3 regions of the Paenibacillus oryziterrae genome follow, and region 3 is predicted to be linked to each of the others. Evidence: riboswitches for the same ligand, from Rfam matches in the RefSeq annotation. Region 3 holds a riboswitch; each other region holds the start of a gene.
The links. A riboswitch is a leader RNA that binds a small molecule or an ion and turns the genes downstream of it on or off. The one in region 3 is predicted to bind cyclic di-GMP.

Region 1 (3,212 bases), on a different contig from region 3:
ATGGATCGTTCCGCCATTTTGATAACCTTGAAGTTTACCGATGTTCAAGGTCTCCGCTACGATACCCTCGCCTGGAAAAGCGGCATCCCCGTGCATCAGGACAGCCATGGCTTTATTGGTGTCCAGCTCCGGGAGACCCGGCGATTTGCGGTTCTCCTGGGCAGCGCGTGTAAAGCCCTCCACCACCGGATTCACGAACTCCAGATGGCTTGGGTTGTTCGCAAGCGTCAGACGGGTCCGCACCGTTTCGCCTTCGCGGACAGCACGGTCAGCGCCCAGATGGTATTTAACGTCTCCGGTCCAGCCATAGTTGATGCCCATAGACCCTTCTGAAGGGAAGAGCTCTTTATTCGGTGAATGGTGGAACTCGGAGAAAATGATATCGTAAGGCTTGCCCAGGATATGAGCGAGCACGTTAAGACGGCCCCGGTGGGCCATGCCCATCAGGATATGCTCCGCCCCGTCATGGGCTGCGGCCCGGACAATTTCATCCAGCATAGGAACGAGCGCATCGTTGCCCTCCAGGCTGAAGCGTTTCTGCCCGACAAAAGTTTTGTGCAGAAAGGTCTCAAACTGCTCGACCTGAACAAGCCGCTTCAGCAGCTCCTGGCGTTCCGCTTTGTTTAAGGGCGAGGGAGAGGTAGGAGACTCCGCCTGACTATTCAGCCACCGCAGTTCCTGTTCGTCATGAACATGCCCGAATTCATAAGCAATCGTCTTTGTATAGGATTGGAGCATCCGGTGAACGGCGTCCCAGCCGGTCAGGACATCATCCGGCGCATTTTCCCAGATCAGTGAGGCAGGCATAGCGATTAAATCTTCACGTGTTAAATCATACGTCTCTGGGGTGAGCCATTTAGCCATGGGATGCTGACTCCGCTCCAGCGGGTCGATATCAGCTGCCATATGGCCGTATATGCGGATGTTAGTAATCAGTTTAGAAGCTTTGACCGCCTTCTTGAGCCATTCAGTGTCTCCGGAAAGGATAGGCTGAGGTGATTGTTCGGACTCGGGTGCTAAGGGCGGAGGGCCGGAAATGGTGAACAAATCCCGGTAATTATTCTCGACAGATGCAGGATCATTGACGAATTGCTCGTATTTTTCCTGGATGTAACCAAGATTGGGTCCGTAATACTTACTCCAAATGGATTCGTTATGGGGCTCTTTGGCTGCCATGATAGATCCTCCCAACGGATGAACTCCGAATTAGCGTTTATAGTAAGCGCCTTGCGGAGCTGCAATGTTTGCGTTTTCATTATAATAGTAACAGGTAACGATAATAATAAATACTATTGCCTCATCCTATTGTGCTACTTTAACAACTTGTAATCAATTCATACTTTCGTCCAATCCGTTCGCAAAATGATATAGGTTAGGGCCAATTTGATGCTTAATTATTTAAAATTTAAACTATAAAAACGACTGGACTACTACATTGAATTCATAGGCCAGTTTAATTTTTTATAATACCGTTTCAAGAGGCTGAAACGGGGTATAAACTTATTACAATAAAAATTGCACTTTATAGTCACCTACATAATTCGAGTATTCCCTGCATCACTTTGTCACTGTACTTAATTAGTACAGATTTACGTCAAAATATGCTAAATTTTTTTAAAATTTTGATCAATAAAAATTTCCATAATTCGACACACGTTTCTTCTTAACTCCTGTATAATGTTATTGCAGACGGGCTAATCATCGTGTAGTAAGTTTTTGACATAATAGATTCAGTAAAGGGTAAACCTGCTGAAAGGCAGGGACACAAAGTTTCGGGTCTAAGGTAGAAATACTATGATGGCCGAACTGCCTGGGGACTCACATTCATAGGAGGAGATGTTCGTGGATCAATCCAACCAGGTAGATAATGGGGAAGTGCAATTGGCAGATTTGGATTTAGAGTGGGTGTACCTGCTGTTAAAAGCAAAGAAGGCAGGTATTCTCGTCAATGAAATCCGTCAGTTCTTCAATGAGAAGTCTCTACAGGCCATGTAGGGAGATTTGATGAAGGGGTTACATACATAAAAAGCACAGCGGCTACCGCTGTGCTTTTTATGTATTGATCCTGGAGCAGACGCGGCTGCACAGTGCTTAGCTTAGTTGTTTTGGTCAATCCGCCACTTCTGGTATTCCAGAAACTCTTTGAACTCTTTTTTGCTGACACCTGAAGACATGGCTTCCTGCACAAGCCGAAACCACTCTGAATCCAAAGATGCTTCCTCGCCTTCGGAAAGTCCGCCATACAGTAAATCATGCATAGTAATGTCAAGTGCTGCGGCGATCTTTTCGAGGAATTGAATGGAAGGGTTGGATTGAATATTTCTTTCCACATTGCTGAGATAGGATTTGGCCACACTCGCCTTGTCCGCCAGTTCGGAAAGGGACATGTCCTTTTCCTGGCGAAGCTCATGGATGCGTTGACCCAAATTTTCTGGCACGATGACAACGCCCTTCCAAATAGATTGATATTTAATACCAGTATAACAAATATCATTGAAACCGACAAAGTCAAAAGGTGTTAATTCTTACGGTAACCGGTTGCCGCGTGAACTGACGAACAAGTCATACCATTCTCTCCGGGACAATTCCAGCTTGTCAGCATCGCCGCAAGCTGCGATCCGTTGCGGGTTCACGGTACCAATCACGGGCTGGATGGCAGCGGGGTGTGTCATTAACCAGGCGAGGACAATGGCCTCGGGGGTGGTTCCCTTTTCTGCCGCCATTGCTTTGACCATAGCTGCAGTATTAATGATATTCTCAGGCTGTCCGTCCAGGGGCCGTCCACTGAACAAACCCTGAGCCAGCGGACCCCAGGCCTGAATCTGGATGTTCTCCATCCGGCAGTGCTCGATGGTGCCTTCTGGGAACGCGACGTCTTTCGAGTCGTTCCGGTTAACGCTGATTACTGCATTCAGCCAATCGATCTCGTAAAGACTCATCTTTAACTGGTTCACTATTAACGGTTCATCACTGTAGAATTGCAGCAGCTTGATCTGCGCAGCGCTCATATTGGAGACCCCGAAATGCCGGACCTTGCCGGAGCACTTCAGCCTGCTTAGTGCTTCGGCAACCTCCTCTGGATCCATTAGTGGATCCGGACGGTGCAGCAGAAGAATATCAAGATATTCTACACCCAGACGGCTTAAGGTTCCGTCAACGCTGCTTATAATATGCCCGGCTGAGAAGTCGAACACGTTCGAACTTTCTCCGGG
Region 2 (3,212 bases), on a different contig from region 3:
CGCGGTCTAACCCGCGCCTGCAAGGCGGGCGACGCTGACCTTTTTGTTATAGTCCATTCCGCCGGAGTTGCATCGAAATAAACGGCATAAGTGCCGTTCATCTAGCCAAATGCCCCGGAGATGCAGAAATAAAGTGTAAAAGTACACTTCATTTGACTGAGAACCTTGCGGAAGGCGTGAAAGATGATGCGCCGGCGGAATCATCCGATCGAAGTAACTTCCACGCCGGGTCACCCGCTTCGGCGCAGCAGCCCGAAGCGAATCTCTTGCCTTACCCCAGCGAGCGAAGTGATGCGATGCTTTTCAAATCCCCTGTTATGGGGAGGACGGAGAGGAATTTTGGAACTGTAGAAGCGCAGCGTTCGCCTTTGTCCTCAGATTTCAACCGCGAGGCGGTTCAAATCAGGAAATCTGAGGACAACAGCGATCGAAAGTCCAAACATTCATCGCAGTCCACTTTCATAACAGTCTTTTTTTCAAAAGTCGAATTACTACACGCTCACGCTTCACACATTCATTTGAGGAGGGTTCACTTATGAAACTGGTACTATTGTCAGGCGGTTCAGGAAAACGGTTGTGGCCTTTGTCCAATGATTCGCGTTCGAAGCAATTTCTTCGTGTACTGGAAAGCCCGCAGGGCGAGCCGGAATCCATGGTTCAGCGGGTCTGGAGACAGCTTGAAGAAACCGGTCTTGCAGACTCCTCGTACCTTGCAACTGGGCGCGGACAGGTGGAGATGATTCAAAGCCAGCTGGGAGGCGACGTGCCGATCATTGTTGAGCCGGAGCGACGCGACACTTTTCCGGCCATTGCGCTTACCGCTGCGTATTTATATTCGGTAGCAGGCGTGCTGCCTTCGGAGATTGTGGCGATCCTGCCGGTTGATCCTTATGTAGAAGCCTCCTTTTTTGACCATGTTGCCAAGCTGGAACAGACGATGGAGGAGAGCGGAGCCAATCTGGCGCTGATGGGGGTTATTCCGGAGCACGCCTCCGAGAAATACGGATATATTATCCCGACAACGGAAACTGCAGGGGAGAATGGATTCCTCAGAGTAAGTCATTTCCAGGAGAAACCGGAACGCAAGCAGGCGGAAGAACTTATCAAGCGCAGCGCGCTTTGGAACTGTGGCGTATTCGCTTTCCGTCTGGGATATCTGCTGGACATTTTACAGCGCAAGGGACTTCCACTCGGCTACGAGGAAATGCAGAAGCAGTATAAACTGCTGGCAAGCATCAGCTTTGATTATGAAGTGGTGGAAAAAGAAGATAACATCGTGGTTCAGCCGTATGACGGATTCTGGAAGGACCTGGGGACATGGAATACGCTGACGGAAGAAATGGCCAGCAACCATGTGGGGAAAGGGTTTGTAACAGCCGATTCGGAAGGCACTTCGCTGATTAACGAGCTGGATATTCCGATTACGGTGATTGGAGCCAAAGATTTAATTATAGCAGCAAGTCCTGATGGAATTCTGGTTACCCATAAATCTGAAAGCCCGCGAATCAAGGAGGTGTTAAAGTCCTTTGAACAACGGCCGATGTATGAGGAACGCCGCTGGGGTCATTACCGGGTCATTGATTACATCAAATATGACGAGGGCAATGAAGTGCTCACGAAACGGATTTTTATCAACGAAGGCAAAAACATCAGCTACCAGCTCCACCACAAGCGCAGTGAGATCTGGACGATTATCAGTGGAGAAGCGAGCATCGTACTGAATGAGAAGATGCATAATGTGCGTGCGGGTGATGTCGTACGCATTCCTGAAGGCACCAAACATGCCATTCTTGCGCTAACCGATGTTGAATTTATTGAAGTGCAGACCGGCTCAGAGCTGGTGGAAGAAGACAATATCCGTATTACTTTGGAGTGGGAAGACATAGAACTTCAACAGTTTATTTCATAGCACAAACTAACTATTTACCCCAGATTTAGGGGGCTAGAAACAGGTCTTAAGACTTATTTATCAAATTATTTTTATTAATGCCCTAAACTAAAATTAAATAGCGACGATAGTACGGTAAGGGGGATCATTCCTTCCAATACGACAAAGGCAAACCTGCCGAAAGACAGGGACGCAAAGCTATAGGGCCTTTCGCAAGAATGGCAGCCTGGCTACCGAAAGGGAGATGTATTTTGAAAGCTTACCGTACGTATCGTTTGCTGTGTGCACTGTTGTCTGCAATTTTGCTTGTGACGGCCATTCCATTTAGTCTTGGTTTCTCGTCATTGACTGTAAGTGCTGCCTCATCTGCAGGTACTCCGGTTAATCCAGGTGCTTCTGCCGGAGCTGCCAAGCTGCTGAAATATCTGTCCGATATTTCTGGAAAGGGGATCATTACAGGCCAGCACGACTATCTGGAGAGTCCGGATGAATTCAGCAACAAGCTACTGGCAACAAGCGGTAAATATGCGGCACTGCATGGATATGAACTGGGTGCAATTAGCGGCCAATCGGCAAGCACAGTTGCTTCGCAACGCCAGAATGTGGTGAACAGTGCGATCAACTGGTATAAGAACGGCGGAATCGTGGCAATGACGTTCCATGAGAATCTGCCGGGAACAACGTATGATTGGTCCAATGTCTCCATGAGCCTGAGTCAGGCCGATTTCAATAAATATGTAACTCCAGGAACAGCCGAGTACAACAGCCTGATTGCAGAGCTGGATAAAGTGGCAGTATCCTTGAAAAGCCTGCGCGATGCAGGAGTACCAGTCCTGTGGAGACCGTATCATGAAATGAACGGCGGCTGGTTCTGGTGGGGGAAAAAGACAAATTTCTCCGCGCTCTGGAACATTATGTACGACCGTTTCGTGAACGTTCATCAGCTTAATAACCTGCTGTGGGTTTGGAGCCCGAATGCACCGAATGCCTGGGCTGACCCGTACGCACTGACTTATCCGGGTGCCGATAAAGTGGATATCCTGGCTGCAGACATCTACGATAATGATTTCAAGCAAACGTATTACGACAGTCTGCTCAGTCTTGCCGCAGGTAAACCGATCGCAATCGGGGAGAATGGTGAAATGCCTAGTACCACGACCGTTCTCAAAACGCAGAGCAAATGGTCCTTCATGATGAACTGGGGTAAGCTGCTATACGAGAAGAATACCACCGACACGATTAAGAACTTTATGAATAATGACTTTACCCTCACAAGAGATGAATATATTACCGGAGCAATACCAACAGCTTCACCAACACCAAC
Region 3 (3,212 bases):
TTCCAGTTCTGCATGGGGCATCCCCTTGATCGCATCTCTCGCTTTATCCAGTGAACGGGCAGGCACAATTACAGTTGCACCTGCTTCTGCCAGTACCCGCGCTGTCTCAAGTCCAATCCCGGAATACCCTCCGGTTACAATGGCAATTTTACCTTGAAGATCCTGCCCTCCGAGTACCTGCTTCGCAGTTGCACGTCCGTTGAATCCGGAATGGATCGGGGCTTGAATGGTCTTTCTAACAGTATCTTTGTTCATTGAAGAATGTCCTCCATATGTGTGATAAGATCTTTTAAATTTGCAATCCAACTGGTGGGATCAATATAGTAGTAATTCTTAGTAGTTACCTTATACATATTAACGATTCCGGCCTCCCTTAATATTTTCAGATGATGGGATACTGCGGGTCTTGAAAGATGGGTCTGCGCCGTAATATCGCCCACCCGCACACCGTCGCAGCCTGCAGCCATAATGGTGATGAGGATCTGCTGGCGCGTCTCATCACCAATGGCAGCCAGTACCTGCGTACAATTCTTGAAATCTGATGTGACTTTATATAATTTCTCGCTAGCGATCATAAGTGAAATGCTCCTTTACCAATGGTTTAAACGTTTGAACCGAACTCAGCATAGCATATGGATTTTCACTTCGCATTATCGGGAAAGAAAATGAAGACGAAGCATTACAGGCAGACAATAATTGCGCACAAAAAAGGCTGATCCGCCTTAGGCAAGATCAACCTGATAATGAATATCAAAACTTAGGTTCTATTCCAATTCCGCTGGTTTTACGATATTTGCTACTTTATTGTGATTGGAGTAGACAGCTACAGTTTTCGTAGTATATGTATTTTTTTCGGCGTCCTTAACCAATGTATAGTTTAGATCTACAGTAAGTTTTTCTGTCTGCCAGGTCTTGGAATTGGCATACAGCTTCCACGTCACAGTCTTAGGTTGAACCGTTGCACCCGCTTCCAGGTTATCTCTGTCATAAAGCTGGATAAGTGCTTTAGCCGCATTGGGTTCGGTTATTGTGAACTGAAGAACCGTTTGTGTTCCAGCATTGGTAACTTTCATGAATTTCTTATAATTTTTAACCGAATCTAGTACGGAACCGGGATCAAATTGGCTTTTACTATAGAGTGTATCCCAATCTTCTTGTTCCATTGGAAGCCAATATTGTGCCTCGGGGTCAAAAAGCTCTTCCCCGCTCTCAGCGGATTCGGGATCAGCGGTCGCTTCTTCAGCTTGACTATTAATAAAGCCGCCATCTACCAGTTGATAAAACTCCTTATCATTGGCGAACAGCCCAAACGTCAAATCTAGTGATTTGGCATATGCGGAACCTGATGCGACAAATTTAGGCAGGCGATTAATATCCAGATCCATAGAGCCCGTGTCGTTGGAGGTCATTCCTCCGCTCTGCAGAGTTACTGTCTCGTTCATCTTCCAGTGAAAGCTCTTGAGCGTCTTCGAAGTTGCTGTCAGTTTAGCGATCATCTGGTCAACTGTAGGTGGCTTAACCGTAGCCGCGGACATCACATCCGGTGAAATTACTAAACCACTCGCCCCGGATAGAATTACAGCCCCCGCAAGCAATCCTGTGCATACCGATTTCAAAACCTTCTTCATGTCGTTTCCCCTTTCGGATCTCGCGATGTGTAACACCAAAAGGACACTGCCCATAAAAATAGCCCCGAATAGAGTTGTATCCTTCGGAGCGTTCTTTATTAAATATGCTACCCCTTTGGCGGCCTGGCGATCATTGCCTCTACTCTTTAGTGGCTTTAGACCCATGGCTTTGTGTCATCATCTTTCGATGATTTTACCTTTAACGCGGATATTTGATTAAGTATAAGCCTCAATGACCTATGTACTTAATATACTTTAACATGCTTAAATATCCATGTAAACCCGATTTTCCCAGTTTATCTACTAGAGTGCAAATCTTTAATATACCAGGCATCACAGGCGAAATGCTCTGATCCTGCGAGTGGTTCATCCAGTGACACAAACCCTTGTTTCGAGTAGAACCGGTTGGCAGCCTGCATTGTCTGCAAGGTCTCCAAATAACATTGCTGATAATGCACCTTGGCAAATTCCAGTGCAATTTCAAGCAGGTCTGAAGCAATTCCGGTTCCCCTGATGCTGCTGGATAAGTACATCTTTTGCAATTCACATACCTCATCCGAATCGGCAAAAGGAGCAATGCCACACCCGCCGAGCACAACACCCTCTTCTTCCACAATCCAATAAGCACGCTGCGGCTCTTCGTTATAATAATGGTACAAATCACTCAGGCTTGGGTCCGCCCAGGCCAGTCCTTCCCGGTTGCCTCCGAATTCAATTAAGCAGGTACGGATAATTTGTTCGATGGGACCATTGTCCTTCTGTTGTATAGCTCTAATATTCACAATTGAACTCTCCCCTCCCGGTTCTCCGGATAATATTCCGCTATTATAACATGCCCGGAAGCAGCAGTTCGCTCTTTTTAGTATATTATTCCTCTTTGAGGGTAAACTTCTAGAAATCATTCACTTGCTTAAGGATTGAGGAGGATCGAGCGATGGAATTATTCGTTCATAGACTGGAGAAACACTTTACTAATGATGATGATTTCTTTGTACTCAACGACTATTTGGCAGGAAAACCCGTTGTCTTCATCGGCTTTGATTCTTTAGTGGATATGGTCCGTACGAAACATAGTCTGCAGACGTACGCTCAGACCTTAAAGGTTACCGGGGTTAATGAATTCAAAACAGTACTAGGACACGTTGTAGACATTGACCATATGGAGGAGGCACTCTCCGCAATTATCGAGGGAAAACTAATTATTTATTTTGACAATGATGCAAGTTATGTGATCATGAATCCCACTTCACAAGAGCTGGACCGTGCGGTAGAAACTCCTATTAACGAAAATGTACTACAGGGCACGATCACTTCTTTTACGGATAATATCAACATCAATATTGGAATTTTACGCAAGCAGGTGCATACGGATAAAATCCGGGTTCGTACGTATACGGTCGGCAGCCGTGAGACAACTCAAATTCATCTTATATATTACGAGGGACGGGCTGACATGAATTTAGTCCGTAAGATCAAGAAACAGATTGAGAAGAATAAAGACCAGCAAATCGATAACCTCCAGCAATTATCCAGTAAATTGATGGGGTTCCGGTCGTTGAATATGATAGCCAATTACAATCAGAC

Region 1: another riboswitch for cyclic di-GMP. It lies ahead of ACAN55_RS03585 (anti-repressor SinI family protein); the one in region 3 lies ahead of ACAN55_RS14910 (DUF6612 family protein).
Region 2: another riboswitch for cyclic di-GMP. It lies ahead of ACAN55_RS11455 (glycosyl hydrolase); the one in region 3 lies ahead of ACAN55_RS14910 (DUF6612 family protein).

Annotation. Positions count from the first base shown of each region.
Region 1 is NZ_JBGJZO010000002.1:256,074-259,285, reverse strand. It holds gene ACAN55_RS03590 (2-oxoglutarate dehydrogenase E1 component) at 1-1,176, opposite strand, end outside; cyclic di-GMP riboswitch class I at 1,730-1,814, shown strand; gene ACAN55_RS03585 (anti-repressor SinI family protein) at 1,843-1,995, shown strand; gene ACAN55_RS03580 (helix-turn-helix domain-containing protein) at 2,097-2,438, opposite strand; gene ACAN55_RS03575 (aldo/keto reductase) at 2,526-3,212, opposite strand, start outside.
Region 2 is NZ_JBGJZO010000008.1:147,056-150,267, forward strand. It holds gene ACAN55_RS11445 (UDP-glucose dehydrogenase family protein) at 1-10, shown strand, start outside; gene ACAN55_RS11450 (sugar phosphate nucleotidyltransferase) at 536-1,909, shown strand; cyclic di-GMP riboswitch class I at 2,046-2,126, shown strand; gene ACAN55_RS11455 (glycosyl hydrolase) at 2,107-3,212, shown strand, end outside.
Region 3 is NZ_JBGJZO010000013.1:52,579-55,790, forward strand. It holds gene ACAN55_RS14900 (SDR family NAD(P)-dependent oxidoreductase) at 1-255, opposite strand, end outside; gene ACAN55_RS14905 (ArsR/SmtB family transcription factor) at 252-575, opposite strand; gene ACAN55_RS14910 (DUF6612 family protein) at 765-1,628, opposite strand; cyclic di-GMP riboswitch class I at 1,743-1,836, opposite strand; gene ACAN55_RS14915 (GNAT family N-acetyltransferase) at 1,925-2,410, opposite strand; gene ACAN55_RS14920 (spore germination protein) at 2,563-3,212, shown strand, end outside.